2 regions of the Mediterraneibacter gnavus ATCC 29149 genome follow, and region 2 is predicted to be linked to the other one. Evidence: predicted binding sites of a transcription regulator. Region 2 holds the regulator's gene; the other holds the start of a gene.

The links. The regulator Rex, encoded in region 2, represses fermentation and respiration genes when NADH is low (regulators of the CRP and FNR family bind a similar motif). The targets are predictions, from matches to a motif close to ATTGTTAANTANTTAACAAT.
Region 1: the regulator Rex is predicted to act here: its motif matches at 2,869-2,888, upstream of FXV78_RS02775 (aminoglycoside phosphotransferase family protein).

What each region holds. Positions count from the first base shown of each region.
Region 1 is NZ_CP043051.1:553,861-560,115, forward strand. Features, by position in the region: gene FXV78_RS02765 (Cof-type HAD-IIB family hydrolase) at 1-607, opposite strand, end outside; gene FXV78_RS02770 (cell wall hydrolase) at 751-1,884, shown strand; gene FXV78_RS02775 (aminoglycoside phosphotransferase family protein) at 1,951-2,706, opposite strand; gene adhE (bifunctional acetaldehyde-CoA/alcohol dehydrogenase) at 2,991-5,612, opposite strand; gene FXV78_RS02785 (L,D-transpeptidase family protein) at 5,764-6,255, opposite strand, start outside.
Region 2 is NZ_CP043051.1:2,788,357-2,800,716, forward strand. Features, by position in the region: gene serC (3-phosphoserine/phosphohydroxythreonine transaminase) at 1-912, shown strand, start outside; gene FXV78_RS13810 (phosphoglycerate dehydrogenase) at 914-2,077, shown strand; gene FXV78_RS13815 (2-isopropylmalate synthase) at 2,235-3,623, shown strand; gene FXV78_RS13820 (GntR family transcriptional regulator) at 3,646-4,311, shown strand; gene FXV78_RS13825 (NADP-dependent isocitrate dehydrogenase) at 4,325-5,521, shown strand; gene FXV78_RS13830 (RNA polymerase sigma factor) at 5,723-6,214, shown strand; gene FXV78_RS13835 (zf-HC2 domain-containing protein) at 6,207-6,857, shown strand; gene FXV78_RS13840 (ABC-F family ATP-binding cassette domain-containing protein) at 6,890-8,815, opposite strand; gene FXV78_RS13845 (redox-sensing transcriptional repressor Rex) at 8,967-9,611, shown strand; gene FXV78_RS13850 (NAD(P)H-hydrate dehydratase) at 9,700-11,199, shown strand; gene alr (alanine racemase) at 11,202-12,350, shown strand.

The sequences.
Region 1 (6,255 bases), 1.3 Mb from region 2:
CCTTATCGATTCCCTGAGCATTAATCTCAATGTTATTTCCAAGCGATCCCGTCAATACCAGCCCCGGAATCTCTTCCAGCTCTTTTCTGGCACGCTCTATATCCTGCATATCCGCAAACATAAGCTGCAGTTTGTCTGCATCGCGCTCTGCTTCGCCATACCATTTTACAATAGACGGAACTACAGTCCTGGTAGACCTTACATACTCCCACATATGCGGATTCTTGTGATAACGCCAAATTTCCTGTAGCTGATTTTCCTGCGCATATACCTCCCGGTCAAAGTACGCCTCTTGTAATGTATCATACTTTTCTGTGATTTCCAACGCTTTCTTTCCTTTTTCATAAGGAACCGGATGCGAAAGAATCGTTTTTTCATGGATCAAATCGTAGATTCTCGCCCCATTGGTCGTCAGCGCATACTGCATTCCCTGTATCGCTCTTACCTGTCCTGGAATACCGGTAAGCGGCCGCCCGGTCGCTACCAGCACAATGATCCCCTGCGCGATGGCCTCCTCCAGTACACTCTTTGTATGATCAGTTACCTCTTTTTTTGAATTGAGCAAAGTCCCGTCCAAATCCAGTCCTATCATTTTTATCTTTTTCATGAAGCCTACTCCTCATCTTTCTGTTACTGCTCACAGTAACCTCTTTCTTAAAGTTTTGTAACTTATTTTATCAAAATTTGCGTTATTTCGCAATTTATAGTATAATAGCGAAACAGACTTTTTTATAGAAAGGAATTAAAGTTATGAAATCAGGCTTAAAACGCAGGCTGCAAACAGGTACTGCACTTATTTGCTCCCTCGCAATGGCTTTTTCTGTTCTCCCTGTTTCCGCAGAGGAAAGCACCCAAAGCCTCGAAAGCAAAACTTCTGATCTGGCAGGCCAGCTGGCCGGTATCAATCAGGAACTTGTCGCCATCAGCGATCAGATATCTACGACTGAGATGCAGGTTGAGATTACGAATGGCGAGATTCAAAGGACAAAAGATTCCTTAGCCGACGCACAGGCAAAAGAAGCTCAACAGTATAATGACATGAAGACACGTATTAAGTATATGTACGAGACCGGAAGCGCATCACTTCTGGAAATGCTCTTTTCTGCAGAGGATATGACTGACTTTCTGAACAAAGCAGATTTTATCCAGAACATCAGCGACTATGACCGCAAGATGCTCACTGAACTGCAGGAGACGAAAAATCAAATCGCAGAAGAGGAAAAGACTCTTCAGGCACAGCAGGATTCTCTGGTCTCACTCCAGACAAGTCTGGATAAGAAGCAGTCTGATCTCGAAGCGAAAGCCGCTGCTACTTCTACTGATCTGGCTACATTTCAGGCACAGCTTGCAGCACTTAGAGCACAGGAAGCTGCAGAACTGGAAGCAAAAAGACAGCAGGAACTTCAGCAGCAACAGCAGCAGAAATCGGACAAGCCTTCATCCGGTGACGGTAACTCAACAGTGACTCCGACACCTCCGACTACACCGGATTCCGGCGGAGATATCATTCAGGGAGGAGGCTCTGATGCAACCCATGATGAGCTCACTACCTTTGCCGCTTTATTGGACTGCGAGGCCATACATGATTATAATTCCATGCTGGCTGTAGCGACCGTGATCATGAATCGTGTGGAAAGTCCGCTTTTCCCGAATTCAATTCACGGTGTCATCTATGCAACCGGACAGTTTGAACCGGTCTGGAGCGGAAGACTTGATTCTGTTCTGAATTCCGGTCCGTCCAGCCTGGCACTTCAGGTTACCCAGGACGCAGTCAACGGAGCAAGACTTTCTTCTGTCATTGACTGCTACTACTTCCTGTATGCAGGTGCTACCGATCGTCCGGGAGTCAATGTCGGCGGGAATCTTTTCTTCCAGAGCTGGTAGAAATTTATACGTACATAAAAAGAAGGCTGAAAATCGGTTTGTTAATACCGATCTTCAGCCTCTTTTCTATTGGTAATCCATAACATCAATCCATCTCATCAGGAAATCTTTCTCAAGCGCATTTTCCTTGGAAAGCTGTGCTGCTGCGACGATCGGAAGCCACTGCTGTACATACTGCATTGCTGTATCACTCTTCTTACAGAAAATCTTCAGGTACAGATCTGCTTTTTCCTGACTTTCCAGTGCAAACAAAAGATAGGTCATAGCTGCATCCGCACTTGCATTTCCCTGTGTCACATGAGCCCAGTCAATCACAGTCATCTTACCGTTCTTTCCAACGATCACGTTGCTCGGATTAAAATCTCCGTGACAGATCTTGTCATGCTTCGGCATACTTTCCAGTCGTGTCATCAGTTCATATCTTGTCGTCGCATCCAGGACTTTTAATCCATTGATCTGCCGGGCAAATTTATCTTTCATCTTGTTTAAAAGAGGTGCCTTTTTACTTGTAACACTCAGCTGCAGATCCACAAAATCATTCATATATTTCTCCAGATTTGTAGGATCGACCTTCATCATCTCTTCCATTGTCTTACCATCTTTGTACTCGATCACCAGAGCCCATTTTCCATCGATCTGTGTCACTTCTTTTACACTCGGGATATCCAGTCCTGCTTCTTCAACACGGGCAGTATTTAAAGCCTCATTCAGTACGTCTGACTTCGGATGCTCTTTTGCAAATACTTTTACAATTCCTTCTTCACATTTGTACACTTCTTTGTAAGAACGTTTTACGATTAAGTTTTTTTCTTCCAGTTTCATAAAAATTGCCTCCTGTCATACATTCTATCCCGCCCGGTAAATCCTTCCGGTGTGGTATCTGTTTTTCTTTTACTGACCTTATTATAGCTCCTGCTTTTTTGAAATGTAAGCCCCTAAAGTTAACTTTGTGCAATTTTTCACGATATTTTTTTACTGAATATAATTGTTAATTTCTTAACTTTTTTTAACGATTTTCTTCTTTTATATTTTCACAAAAAGAGGACACTCCTCCCGTCATTTCTGGCGTTTGGAATGTCCTTCTCTCTTATTTTCCTTACCGGAAATTATTTTCCATAGTAGCATTTCAGGTAAAGTTCTTTGATCTCTTTCATCAGTGGGTATCTTGGGTTTGCTCCTGTACACTGGTCATTGAATGCCTGCTCTACCATGTCATCCAGTGTGTCAAGGAAGTATTTCTCATCGATACCATACTCTTTGATGGATTTCTTGATTCCGATCTGTTCTTTTAATACTTCCAGTTTTGCAAGGAAGTTCTCAAATACTTCTTTGTCATCTTTTCCTGTGCATCCTGCAAAACGTCCTAACTCAGCGTATCTTGCAAGTGCATGTGGATACTGATACTGAGAGAATGTTCCCATCTTAGTTGGAACCTCAGATGCATTGTATCTCATAACTTCTGTCAGAAGTACTGCGTTTGCAACACCGTGTGGCAGATGGTGGAATGCTCCCAGTTTATGAGCCATAGAGTGGTTCAATCCAAGGAATGCATTTGCGAATGCCATACCAGCCATACAAGAAGCGTTTGCCATCTCTTCACGTGCTTTCGGATCATTTGCTCCGTTCTCATATGCAGATGGAAGGTTTTCAAATACCATCTTCACTGCTTTCATAGCAAGACCATCTGTGTAGTCTGTAGCCATGATAGATACAAATGCTTCGATCGCATGTGTCATAACGTCGATACCTGATGCACTTGTCAGTCCTTTTGGCTGTGTCATCATGTTGTCAACATCAACGATTGCCATGTTCGGAAGTAACTGGTAATCAGCCAGCGGCCATTTTACACCTGTCTCTGCGTCTGTAATGATCGCAAATGGTGTTACCTCAGAACCTGTTCCTGAAGATGTCGGGATTGCTACGAAGTATGCTTTTTTACCCATCTCAGGGAATGTGTATACTCTCTTACGGATATCCATGAAGTCCATAGCCATATCTTCAAAGTTTGCATCCGGATATTCGTACATTACCCACATAATCTTAGCAGCGTCCATTGCAGATCCACCACCAAGAGCAATAATTGTATCAGGCTCGAAAGAACGCATCATGTCTGCACCTTTCTGTGCACACTGCAGTGTCGGGTCCGGAGCTACTTCATAGAAGCATGTGTGCTGGATTCCCATAGCATCCAGTTTCTCTTCGATTCCTTTTACATATCCGTTTTTGTACAGGAATGAGTCTGTTACGATGAATGCTTTTTTCTTGTGCATGATTGTTCCAAGTTCATCCAGTGCAACCGGCATGCTGCCTTTCTTGAAGTATACTTTTTCAGGTGTTCTGAACCAGAGCATGTTCTCTCTCCTCTCTGCAACTGTCTTCACGTTAATCAGGTGTTTTACTCCAACGTTTTCTGATACGGAGTTTCCGCCCCATGAACCACATCCCAGTGTAAGAGATGGAGCCAGTTTGAAGTTGTAAAGATCTCCGATACCACCCTGAGCTGCAGGAGTGTTGATCAGAACACGGCATGTCTTCATTGCTGCATAGTGTTTTTCAATCTTTTCTGTCTGTGCCGGATGAACGTACAGAGCAGATGTATGTCCATATCCACCGTCTGCTACAAGCTGTTCTGCTTTTGCAAGTGCTTCGTCAAATGTTTTTGCTTTATACATAGCAAGTACAGGAGATAATTTTTCGTGAGCAAATTCTTCTGAAATATCTACAGACTCTACTTCACCGATCAGGATTTTTGTATTCTCAGGAACATCTACACCTGCCATTTTTGCAATCTCATATGCAGATTTTCCAGGAATCTTGCTGTTTAATGCACCATTGATGATAATTGTCTTACGAACCTTATCAAGCTCAGCGCCTTTTTTCAGGAAGTAGCATCCACGATACTGGAATTCTTTCTTCACTTCTTCATAAATGCTATCCAGAACAGTAACTGACTGCTCAGAAGCACAGATCATACCATTGTCAAATGTTTTAGAATGGATGATAGAGTTTACTGCCATCTTGATATCTGCTGTATCATCAATGATAACAGGTGTATTTCCAGGTCCAACACCAAGTGCTGGTTTTCCTGAAGAATATGCAGCCTTCACCATTCCAGGACCACCTGTAGCCAGGATGATGTCAGAATCTCTCATAACCTGATTTGTCAGTTCCAGAGATGGAACATCGATCCATCCGATGATTCCTTCCGGTGCTCCGGCTTTTACGGCTGCATCCAATACTACCTTTGCAGCTTCGATCGTACATGCTTTTGCACTTGGGTGTGGACTGATGATAATTGCATTTCTTGTTTTCAAGCAGATCAGTGTTTTAAAGATTGCTGTAGATGTCGGGTTTGTTGTCGGGATAACAGCCGCAACAAGTCCAATCGGCTCTGCCACTTTTTTGATTCCGTATGCAGTGTCTTCTTCGATCACCCCACAAGTTTTTGTATCTTTATATGCATTATAGATGTACTCTGCTGCATAATGATTTTTAATGATTTTATCTTCAAGAACACCTCTCTGTGTCTCTTCAACTGCCATTTTAGCGAGTGGAATACGCATTTTGTTCGCTGCCATTGCTGCTTCATAGAAAATCTTATCAACCTGCTCCTGAGAGAATTTTGCAAATTCTTTCTGAGCTTCGCGCATTGCTTTCATCTTCGCTTCCAGTGTTTCTACGCTGTCTACGATTGCAGGTACTCCCATCTCTTCTTTTTTCTTCGCCATTTCAATAATCCTCCTGTAATTGACTTGGTTTCTTAATTACAGGTATTAGTATACTTTCTTGTTAAATAATTGTCAATATAGCTTTTGACAAATATTTAACGTTATCTTTTTAACATCAATTGGTACATTTGCACAAAAAATTAATTTTTTATCACCAATGGAAGATTACCGGTGTCCCTGGTTCGATCATATTGAAGAGCGCCCCCGCCTGATCTAACGGCATATTGATACAGCCATGAGACCCTGTTCCCGGAATCTGATACAATGTCCCGCCAAATGCAGTCTGCCAGGTCGCATCATGAAAACCGACTCCGCTTGACGTCACCTGCATCCAGTATTTTACCTTTGTTCTGTATGCCGGTTCTCCGGTATCTGGATTAATATCTCCGACCAGAACAGAATTTGGCTGCTTCCACATCAGGGAATACACTCCTTCCGGTGTAATCTTGGACGGAATCGGCTCTCCTGTCACAACATCCGTCTCCAGCACCACCTGTCCATTCTGAACATACCACATATGCTGTGCACTCATATCCACTTCTGCATACGTATTTCCCCAGTCCTGCCCGGAATGTGCTGCGGCAGTACCGCCCGCATAATATGCAGGCTCCCTTGTGACTACTTCCCCGTTTAAAATGCTGTT
Region 2 (12,360 bases):
AGAGAGCTGATGGATATTCCGGACAATTACAAGGTTTTATTTTTGCAGGGCGGAGCATCTCAGCAGTTTGCGATGATTCCGATGAATCTGATGAAGAACCGGGTGGCAGATTACATTGTGACCGGTCAGTGGGCAAAAAAAGCAGCGGATGAGGCAGAAAAGTATGGAACCGTAAACCGGATCGCATCTTCTGCAGACAAGACTTTTTCTTATATTCCGGACTGTTCGGATCTTCCGGTTTCAGAAGATGCAGATTATGTATACATCTGTGAGAATAATACGATTTACGGAACAAAATTTAAAGAACTGCCGAATACAAAAGGAAAGACGCTGGTTGCAGACGTTTCTTCCTGTTTCCTCTCTGAGCCTGTAGATGTCACAAAATATGGAGTGATCTATGGAGGCGTACAGAAAAATATCGGACCGGCAGGTGTTGTGATCGTGATTATCCGGGAAGACCTGATCACAGAAGATGTGCTTCCAGGCACACCGACGATGCTGAAATACAAAACGCATGCAGATGCGGATTCTCTCTACAACACTCCGCCTGCATACGGAATCTATATTTGCGGAAAAGTGTTTAAGTGGCTGAAGAAGATGGGCGGCCTTTCTGCGATGAAAGAGAAAAATGAAAAGAAAGCTAAACTGTTGTACGATTTTCTGGACGAAAGTAAGTTGTTCAAAGGAACCGTGGAGAAAAAAGACCGTTCTCTGATGAATGTTCCATTTGTGACAGGAGACAAAGATCTGGATGCCAAATTTGTGAAAGAAGCAAAAGAAGCCGGACTGGAAAATCTGAAGGGACACCGTACTGTAGGCGGAATGCGTGCAAGTATTTACAACGCAATGCCGTATGAAGGAGTAGAAGCTCTCGTTGCGTTTATGAAGAAGTTTGAGGAGGAAAATGCGTAGTATGTATCAGTATCATTGCCTGAATCCAATCTCTCAGATTGGACTCGATAAATTTACAGAGAACTATCAAAAAACAGAGGCTGCAGAGGCGGCAGACGCAATTTTGGTCAGAAGTGCATCTATGCATGAGATGGAACTGCCGGAGAACCTGAAAGTTGTGGCAAGAGCAGGTGCAGGTGTGAACAATATTCCTCTGGATCGTTGTGCGGAGAAAGGGATCGTAGTATTCAATACACCCGGAGCCAATGCAAATGGTGTGAAAGAACTCGTAATTGCAGGAATGCTTCTGGCAGCCCGTGACATTATCGGAGGTATCAACTGGGTGCAGGAGTACGAAGAAGACGGAGATATCGCAAAAATCACAGAAAAGAAGAAGAAAGCTTTTGCAGGAACGGAGCTGGAAGGAAAAAAAATAGGAGTGATCGGTCTGGGAGCGATCGGAGTTCTGGTGGCGAATGCAGCGACACATCTGGGAATGGAAGTATATGGATATGACCCGTATGTATCCGTAGATGCGGCATGGAAGCTTTCCAGAAATATTCATCATGCAAAATCCGTGGATGAATTGTACAAAGAGTGCGATTATCTGACCGTTCATGTTCCGGCACTGGACGATACAAAAGGAATGATCAACAAAGACGCCATCAGTCTGATGAAAGACGGGGTAGTGATCCTGAATTTTGCGAGAGATGTACTGGTCAATCAGGAAGATATCGTGGATGCTTTAGTATCTGAGAAAGTGCGCAGTTATGTGACGGACTTCCCGACAAAAGAGATCGTAGGTGTCAGAGGCGCAATCGTGATTCCGCATTTGGGAGCTTCCACAGAAGAGTCTGAGGATAATTGCGCCAAAATGGCAGTTGCAGAAGTGATGGATTATCTGCAGAACGGAAATATTACACATTCTGTAAATTATCCGGACTGCGATATGGGAGTGAAAGGAAGCGGAGCAAGAATTACAATCCTGCACCGCAACATCCCGAATATGCTGGGACAGTTTACAGCACTTCTGGCAGGCGAGGGAATGAATATTTCCCTGATGGCAAATAAGAGTAAGAAGGAATATGCTTATACGATGATCGACGTAGAATCCGAGGTTTCCGGACAGATTGCGAAAGCACTGGAAGCAGTAGAAGGTGTTCTGAAAGTAAGAGTGATCGTGTGAGAAAAAGGCAGATGTTATCTGATTGAAAGGATCAGGGCATCTGCCTTTTGCAGTTATAGTAAGAAAAATTACTATTGACAATACATGTATGAGTGTATACAATTATACAAGAACTTTTACTAAGTAGAGTGCTAAAGAGTGGACGGAGGAGAAAATCATGGAAAATAGAAAAGTACGTTTGAATCAGCACACAAATCTTCTGGAACTGGAAGAACACATGTATCCACTGGTGGATGTAGATACGCCGAATGTGTTCCGGAATCTGTTCCATTATGATGAAATCCCAAAGATTGCATTCAATGACCGTATTGTGCCGCATAATATGCCGGATGAAATCTGGATCACAGATACGACATTTAGAGACGGACAGCAGTCCAGAGCTCCTTATACAACAGAGCAGATTGTGACGATTTATGATTATTTCCATCGTCTGGGAGGTCCTAACGGAAAGATTCGTCAGAGTGAGTTTTTCCTGTACAGCAAGAAAGATCGGGATGCGGTCTACAAATGTCTGGAGAGAGGATATCAGTTTCCGGAAGTGACAAGCTGGATCCGTGCCAGTAAAAAGGATTTTCAGCTGGTAAAAGATATCGGTCTCAAGGAGACAGGGATTTTGGTCAGCTGTTCCGATTATCATATTTTTTACAAGCTGAAGATGACGAGGCGGGAAGCGATGGAACATTATTTATCTGTTGTGCGTGAGTGCATGGAAACCGGAGTTCGGCCGAGATGTCATCTGGAAGATATCACACGTTCTGATATTTACGGTTTTGTGATTCCGTTTTGTCTGGAACTGATGAAGCTGATGGAAGAGTATCAGATCCCGGTCAAGATCCGTGTCTGTGATACGATGGGATATGGGGTGAATTTCCCGGGTGCAGTGATTCCGCGTTCTATTCCGGGAATCATCTATGGTCTGATGACACATGCGGGCGTGCCAAGTGAACTGATCGAATTCCACGGACACAACGATTTCTATAAAGCAGTCAATAATTCGACGACAGCGTGGCTTTACGGAGCCTGCGGAGTGAACTGTTCCTTGTTTGGTATCGGAGAGCGTACGGGTAATACACCTTTAGAGGCAATGGTATTTGAGTATGCACAGCTTCGAGGAACACTGGATGGAATGGATACAACGGTTATTACAGAGCTGGCTGAATATTATGAGAAGGAAATCGGATACAGAGTGCCATCGAGGACACCGTTTGTCGGAAAGAATTTTAATGTCACAAGAGCTGGAATCCATGCGGATGGAATGCTCAAAAATGAAGAGATCTATAATATATTTGATACAGACAAATTCCTGAACCGCCCAGCGCTGGTTTCTGTTTCCAATACATCCGGAGCGGCGGGAATCGCCTACTGGATCAATGCCTACTATAAACTTCCGCAGGGCAGTCAGGTGGATAAAAATTCAGAACTGGTCAGCCGATTGAAAGAGTGGGTAGATAAGGAGTATGAAGAAGGTCGCGTTACAGTCTTGACAGATGACGAATTAATTGCCAAAATAGATAGTATATGTAAGGAACTGCATATAAAATTGTAGCTGGGAGGCTGACAGATAGAAAATGGGCGAATATCAGGATAATTCTCTGGGAAGCCGTGTGTTCCAGAGACTCCGCGAAGACATACTGAGCGGAAAATATAAAGAGCATGATGAACTGCGGGAGAATACACTCGGAAAAGAGCTGGGGGTAAGCCGGACACCGGTCAGAGAGGCACTCAGGCAGCTGGAGCTGGAAGGACTGGTCACGATCATACCGAACAAAGGAGCGTATGTGACCGGAATTTCATCCAAGGATATCAGAGATATCTATATCCTGCGTTCTATGCTGGAAGGGTTGTGTGCCAGATGGGCAACAGAGCATATTACGGAGGAACAGCTGGATGAGCTGGAAGAAGTGATTCTTCTATCAGAATTCCATATGAAAAAAGTAAGTGGAAATAATGCAGACCAGGTGACAGATCTGGATGGCAAATTCCATAAGATTTTGTATGAAGCATCGGACAGCCGGATTTTAAGCCATGTCCTGATGGATTTTCATAAATATGTGCAGCAGGCAAGAAGAAACTCTGTCGTTTCAGAGGAGAGAGCCAGAAAGTCGATCAGAGAGCACAAGCAGATCCTTCGTGCGATTCGAGACAACGATGCAGATCTGGCAGAGCAGCTTGCAAACGAACACATCCTGCATGTGATGCAGAATTTGAAAAAACAGGGATACGAAGAAATTTAGGAGGATACGGAACATGGAAAAAATTAAGATGACCACACCAATCGTGGAAATGGACGGGGACGAGATGACAAGAATTCTCTGGAAGATGATCAAAGAAGATCTTCTGGAGCCATACATTGACCTGAATACAGAATATTATGATCTGGGGCTGGAGCACCGCAATGAGACGAACGATCAGGTGACAGTAGATTCTGCAAATGCGACGAAAAAATATAAAGTGGCAGTCAAATGTGCGACGATCACTCCAAATGCGGCGCGTATGGAAGAGTATGATCTCAAAGAGATGTGGAAGAGTCCAAATGGTACGATCCGCGCTATTTTAGACGGAACAGTTTTCCGTGCTCCGATTGTTGTAAAAGGAATTGAGCCTTGTGTAAAAAGCTGGAAGAAGCCAATTACGATCGCAAGACATGCATATGGGGATGTGTATAAAGGATCCGAGATGAAGATTCCGGGTGTTGGAAAAGTGGAGCTGGTCTACACAGCAGAAGACGGAACGCAGACAAGAGAGCTGGTTCATGAGTTTACAGGCGCAGGAATCGTACAGGGAATGCATAATGTCAATGAGTCGATTGAAAGTTTTGCAAGAAGCTGTTTCAATTATGCACTGGACACAAAACAGGATCTCTGGTTTGCAACAAAGGATACAATTTCCAAGAAATATGACCATACATTTAAAGATATTTTCCAGGAAATCTACGATGCAGAATATGATGAGAAGTTTAAAGCAGCGGGAATCGAATATTTCTATACATTGATTGATGATGCCGTAGCGCGTGTGATGAAATCAGAGGGCGGATTTATCTGGGCATGTAAGAACTATGACGGTGATGTGATGAGCGACATGGTGTCTTCAGCATTTGGTTCTCTTGCAATGATGACATCGGTATTGGTTTCTCCGGAAGGGTATTATGAGTATGAAGCGGCACATGGTACGGTACAGCGTCATTATTACAAGCACTTAAAAGGGGAAGAGACTTCTACAAACTCTGTGGCAACGATCTTTGCATGGTCCGGAGCGCTGAGAAAACGCGGAGAGCTGGATGGAAACAAAGAATTGATGGAGTTTGCTGACAGACTGGAAAAAGCTACGATCGATACGATTGAGGCAGGAGAGATGACAAAAGATCTGGCACTGATCACAACAATTGAGAATCCGACAGTCTTAAACAGTGAAGGATTTATCAAAGCAATCGCGAAGAGATTGTAAAAGAAAATAGAAAAGTGGGGTGAAAAATCTTACATCGGATTTTTCACCCCGTTTTTTATACCCCGGGTGAGAGAATGATCACGAGATAAAACAGGGCAAAAAAACAATTTTGTAAAGTATGTATTTTTTTATATAATAAAATGAAAAGATTTGTAACGTTTTAGAATGTGAGCAGTTATTAAGGTGAAAGGAGGGGGAGATGTGGAGTTCGAAAAAATATATCAGCTGTATTTTCGGGAAGTTTTTCTATATGTTCGCAGCCTGACGCCGGATGAAGTGACAGCAGAAGAAATTGCGCAGGAGACGTTTGTAAAAGCATTAAAATCTCTGAATCAATTTGACGGGAGAAAGGATATCAGAGCCTGGCTTTTTACAATTGCGAAGAATACATATTTTAGCTACTGCAGACGAAAAAAGCATGATGCAGATTGGACAGAGTATGAAAACATAGTAGATGTAGGAGTTCATTTTGCAGAAAATCTGGTGAATGAAGAAAAGGCATTTTTGATTCACAAGTTCCTTCACAATATGGAAGAACCATATAAAGAAGTGTTTAATTTGCGGGTGTTTGGAGAACTTTCTTATGAAAAAATCGGAACATTATTTCAAAAAAGTTCCGGCTGGGTGAGAGTTACTTTTTATAGAGCGAAAAAGAAAATTGAAGAGTATATGGAGGAGCAGGGATATGAGTAAAATCAGTTGTAATGTAATACAGGATATCATGCCGCTGTATGTAGATGAAATTGTGAGTGAGGATACAAAGAAGCTGGTAGAAGAACATTTGAAGGAATGTGAAGACTGCAGAAAAGAAATGGAAAAAATGCGGGCAAAAATAATATTGCCGAATAAGAAAAAAATCAATCAGGCAGAAAAAGAACTGTTTCAGAAATTAAAACACAGATTGATCAACCGTAGGATCGCAGCAGCAATACTTGGGGCGATTCTTGTGTGCGCCCTTCTGGCAGGAGTTTATACAATTCTGGTGCTTCCGAAAGAGCCGATCCCGTTTGATCCACAGAAAATGGAAGTGGAAATAGTCGGAGAGGATGCCTATTTATCCTATGCAGGAAGTGATTCGGCAGGCTCTGTTTTTTGTAACCCTGTAACAGTGGGAGAGGGAGCAGAAAAAAGGGAAATTGCAATGGTTTATTTAAATCGAAACCTGTGGTCCACATATATACAACCTCATTTGCAAGAGCAGAACGAAGATGAGATGATCTATCTCGGAAAAGCTGCGGATATGGATATCATATACTATGGAAAGTTTGATGTGGAAAATTTTTATGAAAAAATACCGGAGATATTAAAAGAAATGACTCCTATCTGGAAGAAGTGATATTAGAAAATGAAATGGAAAGGACTCGCAGATTATTCTGCGAGTTCTTCCCATTTTTCGTACAGTTCTTCCAGTTCGGTATTGTTTGCATCTTTTTCCAATGCAAGTTCCTGACATTTGACAGAATTGGAATAGACTTCTTCCTGCGTCATCAGCTCGTCGATTTCCACATTTCGTTCTTCCAGAACAGCAATTCGGTCTTCCGTCTTTTTCAGTTCATTTTTTCGTTTTCGTTCTTTTGCCTGCAGTTCCTTTTGTTCCTGCCAGCTTAGTTTGGAGTCTGAAGGTGTCGATTCGGTGGTATTTTGAGGAACTGTCTGATCAGCAGCCGGGGTGGCGTATGCGGCGGTCAGTTCTTCTTTTTTCTCCAGATAGTAATCATAGTTTCCGATATAATTGACAAAAGTCTGGTTGACCAGTTCCAGAATCCGGGTGGCAGTCTGGTTGATAAAGTACCGGTCATGGGATACGTACAGAACCGTGCCGGTATATTCGTTGAGTGCCTGCTCCAGAATTTCTTTGGAAGTAATATCCAGGTGGTTGGTCGGCTCGTCAAGAATCAGAAAATTGGCTTCTGAAAGCATCAGTTTTGCAAGAGAGACACGTCCTTTTTCTCCACCGCTTAAATCCCGGATCAGCTTGTAGACATCGTCTCCGGTAAACTGAAATGCTGCAAGAGTGTTTCGGATCTGCGTATTGGTGAGTGTCGGATAATCGTCGGAAATCTCGTCGAAAATAGTTTTTTCATTGTGCAGCACATGATGTTCCTGATCGTAGTATCCGATCTGAACTTTAGAACCCAGTGTAAAACTTCCGGAATCCGGTTCTACGACCTGATTGAGTATTTTCAAGAGTGTTGTTTTTCCGGTTCCATTGTCTCCGATGATCGCTACGTGCTCTCCGCGCTTGATTTCAAAGCTGATATCATGGAATAACACCTGACTGTCAAAACGTTTCCCGAGGGATTCGATACTTAAAACGTCATTTCCACTGACTTCGGAAGGTTCCAGTGTAAAGTGCATCTCTCTTGCCGCTTCTGCGGGTCTTTCGACAGGTGTGATTTTGGAGAGCATTTTTTCCCTGCTTTCCGCGCGTTTGATTGATTTTTCACGGTTGAAAGAGCGCAGTTTTTCAATGACTGCTTCCTGATGCTTGATTTCACGCTGCTGGTTTAAATATTCTTTGAGCTGCGCATCCCGGATCATCTGTTTTTTCTGTGCATAGTCTTTGTAATTGCCGGTATACATGCGTACAGAGCCGTTTTCAATCTCGATGACCTTTGTCACAACGCGGTTTAAGAAAAACCGGTCATGGGAAACAATCAGAACTGCACCCGGATAGTTCAGAAGATACGTCTCCAGCCAGCTGATGGAGTTCAGATCCAGGTGGTTGGTCGGTTCGTCCAACAACAGGATATCTGGTTTTGTGAGCAAAAGTTTTCCGAGAGATACCCTGGTTTTCTGACCGCCGGAAAGGGTGTCTGTGGGTTTTGAGAATTCTTCTTCTGTAAAGCCAAGACCTTTTAAAACACCGGTGATCTCACTTTCGTAGGCGTAACCGTTTTTCGATTCAAATTCTGACATCAGCCGGTTGTAAGTGTTTAAACGGTTTGTCAGTTCCTCTCCGGAAAGAGATTTTAACTCCAGTTCGATGGCGCGGATCTGGGCCTCCAGAGCGATAATATCAGATTTTGCAGTTTTTAGTTCTTCATAGATCGTGTTTGTAGTATCCAGATTCTGATGCTGGGCAAGATAGCCAAGCGTCTTTCCTTTTGTCAGAATAACGTCTCCTTCATCCAGAGGCAGTTCTCCTACGATCATTTTGAAGATTGTTGATTTTCCTGCACCGTTGACGCCGACAAGTGCAGCTTTTTCACGGTCTTCTACATGAAAAGAGCCATCCCGGACAATGAGATGGTCGCCGAATGATTTATTTAAATTATGACATGCGAGTATCATGAAATTCCTCCTGTATTTTGACAATAACTGATTATTTCGAATCATCACCATTTCATTATAACGAAAACACGGCAAAATACAATATAAAAGTTTGACTTATCTTTCACAATTCTATATAATAAGAAAAGATTAAAATTGGAGGGTACAATCAGTGGAAGAAAGAAAAATATCCCGTGCAGTTATCAGCAGGCTCCCCAGATATTATAGATACCTTGGAGATTTGATGGAAGATCAGGTGGAGAGGATCTCATCCAACGATCTAAGTAAGAAGATGCATGTCACGGCATCCCAGATTCGACAGGATCTCAATAATTTCGGGGGATTCGGGCAACAGGGATACGGGTATAATGTAAAATATTTATATACGGAGATCGGCAAGATTCTCGGACTGGACAGAAGCCACAATTTCATTATCATAGGTGCAGGTAATCTGGGACAGGCTCTTGCTAATTATGCCTCTTTTGAAAAAGGCGGATTTATTTTAAAAGGACTTTTTGATGTGAATCCCCGGCTTGAAGGAGTTGCCATCCGCGGAATTCCGGTACGGATGATGGATGAGCTGCAGGAATTTCTTCAGAACAATGAGATTGAGATTGCAGCACTGACGATTCCAAAATCGAAAGCAAAAGAAGTTGCAGAGTTATTAGTGGACAATGGAATCCAGGCTATCTGGAATTTTGCACATACAGATCTGAATCTGCCAAAAGATGTGATCGTAGAAAGCGTACATCTTTCAGACAGTCTGATGAAGCTGTCATATAATGTCAGTCGTCACCGGGAAGAACAAAACAAGTAAGAATAACTCAGTTCATGTGCAAAGGCGTGTGGTCGGAAAATATCTGGCTGCACGTCCTTTCTTTTCAGGAGCAGAAGGGAGATCGGGTATGAGATATTTACCAGACGGAGCGTGGATGCAGAGAGCGGATGAATATACGATTCAAAAGATCGGGATTCCTTCTCTGGTATTGATGGAGCGGGCAGCTCTGAAAACAGTGGAAGTGATGAAAGAGAAAGGAATCAGTCTGGATCACTGTCTTGTTGTGTGCGGAAGTGGAAATAATGGTGGAGATGGATTCGCCGTTGCAAGACTTCTTTATCTGGAGGGAAAAGATGTGTGTGCGGTTTTTGCAGGGAAAGAAACATCCATGAGTGAAGAATGCAGACAGCAGAGGCAGATCGCATCCAATCTGGGTGTTTCCGTTGTCACAAACATTCCCCCAAAAGAATATACTGTTGTCATAGATGCTGTGTTTGGTGTAGGTTTAAGCAGGACGATCGAGGGGCATTATAAAGATGTGATCGAAGAAATGAACCAGATACATGCAGAGAAAGTGGCAATCGATATTCCGTCAGGAATCAGCTCTTTTGACGGACAGGTGCTGGGAACGGCATTTCATGCGGACTTGACAGTTTCTTTTGCATGTGAGAAACTGGGAACTGTTTTGTTTCCGGGATCCGATTATGCGGGCGAGGTAATCCCTGTGGAAATCGGGATCGGGACAAAACTTTTTGAAGAAAATCCGGAAGTCTGTTACACATTGGAAAAATCGGATCTTTCCAAATTTCTTCCGGATCGGAAAAAGAATTCCCACAAGGGAAGTTATGGAAAGATTCTGATGATCACGGGCAGTAAGGGGATGTCTGGTGCGGCATACTTAAGTGCACGTGCAGCTTATATAAGTGGTGGCGGTCTGGTACAGATCTATACAGAAGAATCGAACCGGACGATTTTGCAGCAGCTCTTACCGGAAGCGATCGTATCCACCTATACAGAATATGAGGAAGAAAAACTGCAAAGTCTTTTGAAGTGGGCAGATGTAATCTGTATCGGATGCGGACTTGGAAAAAGCAGGACCGCCGGGCAGATACTTTCTTATTTGATGAAATATGCAGAGGTCCCATGTGTGATCGATGCAGACGGTTTGAATCTTTTGGCGGATCATATGGAACTTCTTCCAAAAGAAAAAAAGCCATTTGTACTGACACCACATATGAAAGAAATGGCAGGACTTTTGGGGTGTACCATCCCGGAACTTGGGAAAAACAGATTTGCTGCGTTAAAAGAATTTACAGACAGCTATGGTGTTGTTTGTGCACTGAAGGATGCACGTACGCTTGTGGCAGGAAAAGACCGGCAGATGTTTCTGAATACTGCTGGAAACAGTGCGATGGCAAAGGCCGGTTCCGGCGATGTGCTTGCCGGAGTGATCACAGGGCTTCTGGCGCAGCATATGAAAGTGTATGAAGGGACTGTGCTGGGAGTGTATCTTCATGCCTGTGGAGGAGATGCAGCCAGAGAGAGGAGAGGCGCTTACAGCGTTCTGGCAGAAGATCTGACAGAGGGGATCGCAGCTTGTATCAAAAAGACAGAAAAGGGGAGATAATGATGGAAAAACACAGCAGAGTGTATGCAGAGATTGATCTGGATGCAATTTCATATAACATGGAACAGATGAAAAAGAGGGTTGGAGAAGGCGCAAAATTTATTGCCGTAGTGAAAACAGACGGATATGGACATGGTGCGGTTCCGATTGCCTGTATGCTGGATGACGATCCGGATGTATGGGGCTATGCGACTGCGACTCTGGAAGAAGCAGTGGAGCTTCACAGAGCGGGAATTCAAAAACCGACGATGGTGCTGGGATGTGTGTTCCCGGACCAGTATGAAGAAATGATAAAAGAAGAGGTGCGCGCCACAGTATACACACTGGATATGGCACATGAGATTTCGAATCTTGCCCGAAAGTTGGGAAAAACAGCGTATTTTCATATCAAGATCGATACAGGGATGGAACGGCTCGGATTTCCGGCAACAGAGGAGAGCGCAGATCTCATCGGGCAGATTGAAAAACTTCCGAATGTATGCCTGGAAGGAATGTTTACGCATTTTGCAAAAGCAGATGAGCTGGATAAAACATTTTCAGAAGAGCAGTACAGAAAATTTGTATGGATGAGAAATGAGGTTGAAAAGCGGGGGATTTCGATTTCGCAATACCATTGCGATAACAGCGCGGGAATCATTGATTTTCCACAGTGGAAACAAAATCTGGTCCGTGCGGGAATTGCGTTGTACGGACTGTATCCGTCAGAGGAAGTAAAAAAAGAGACTGTGGACTTAAAGCCGGCACTTCGCCTGGTCAGCCACGTCAGCTTTGTGAAAGAAGTAGAGCCGGGAGCTTCCATCAGTTACGGAGGGACTTTTACGGCAGATAAGAAAATGAAAGTGGCTACCATTCCGGTAGGATACGGGGACGGTTATGCGAGAGGCTTATCTAATCGCGGAGAAGTCCTGATCCGTGGGAAAAGAGCACGGATACTGGGACGTGTCTGTATGGATCAGTTTATGGTAGATGTGACTGATATTCCGGATACTGTATTTATGGATGAAGTCGTTCTGATCGGAAGAGACGGAGACGATGAGATCACGGTGGAGGAACTTAGCGAGATCTGCGGTCGTTTCAATTATGAATTTGTCTGCTGTCTTGGAAAAAGAATTCCCCGGGTTTATAAGGGGAGCAATCTTTTGGAAAAATAAATGTCAGTTG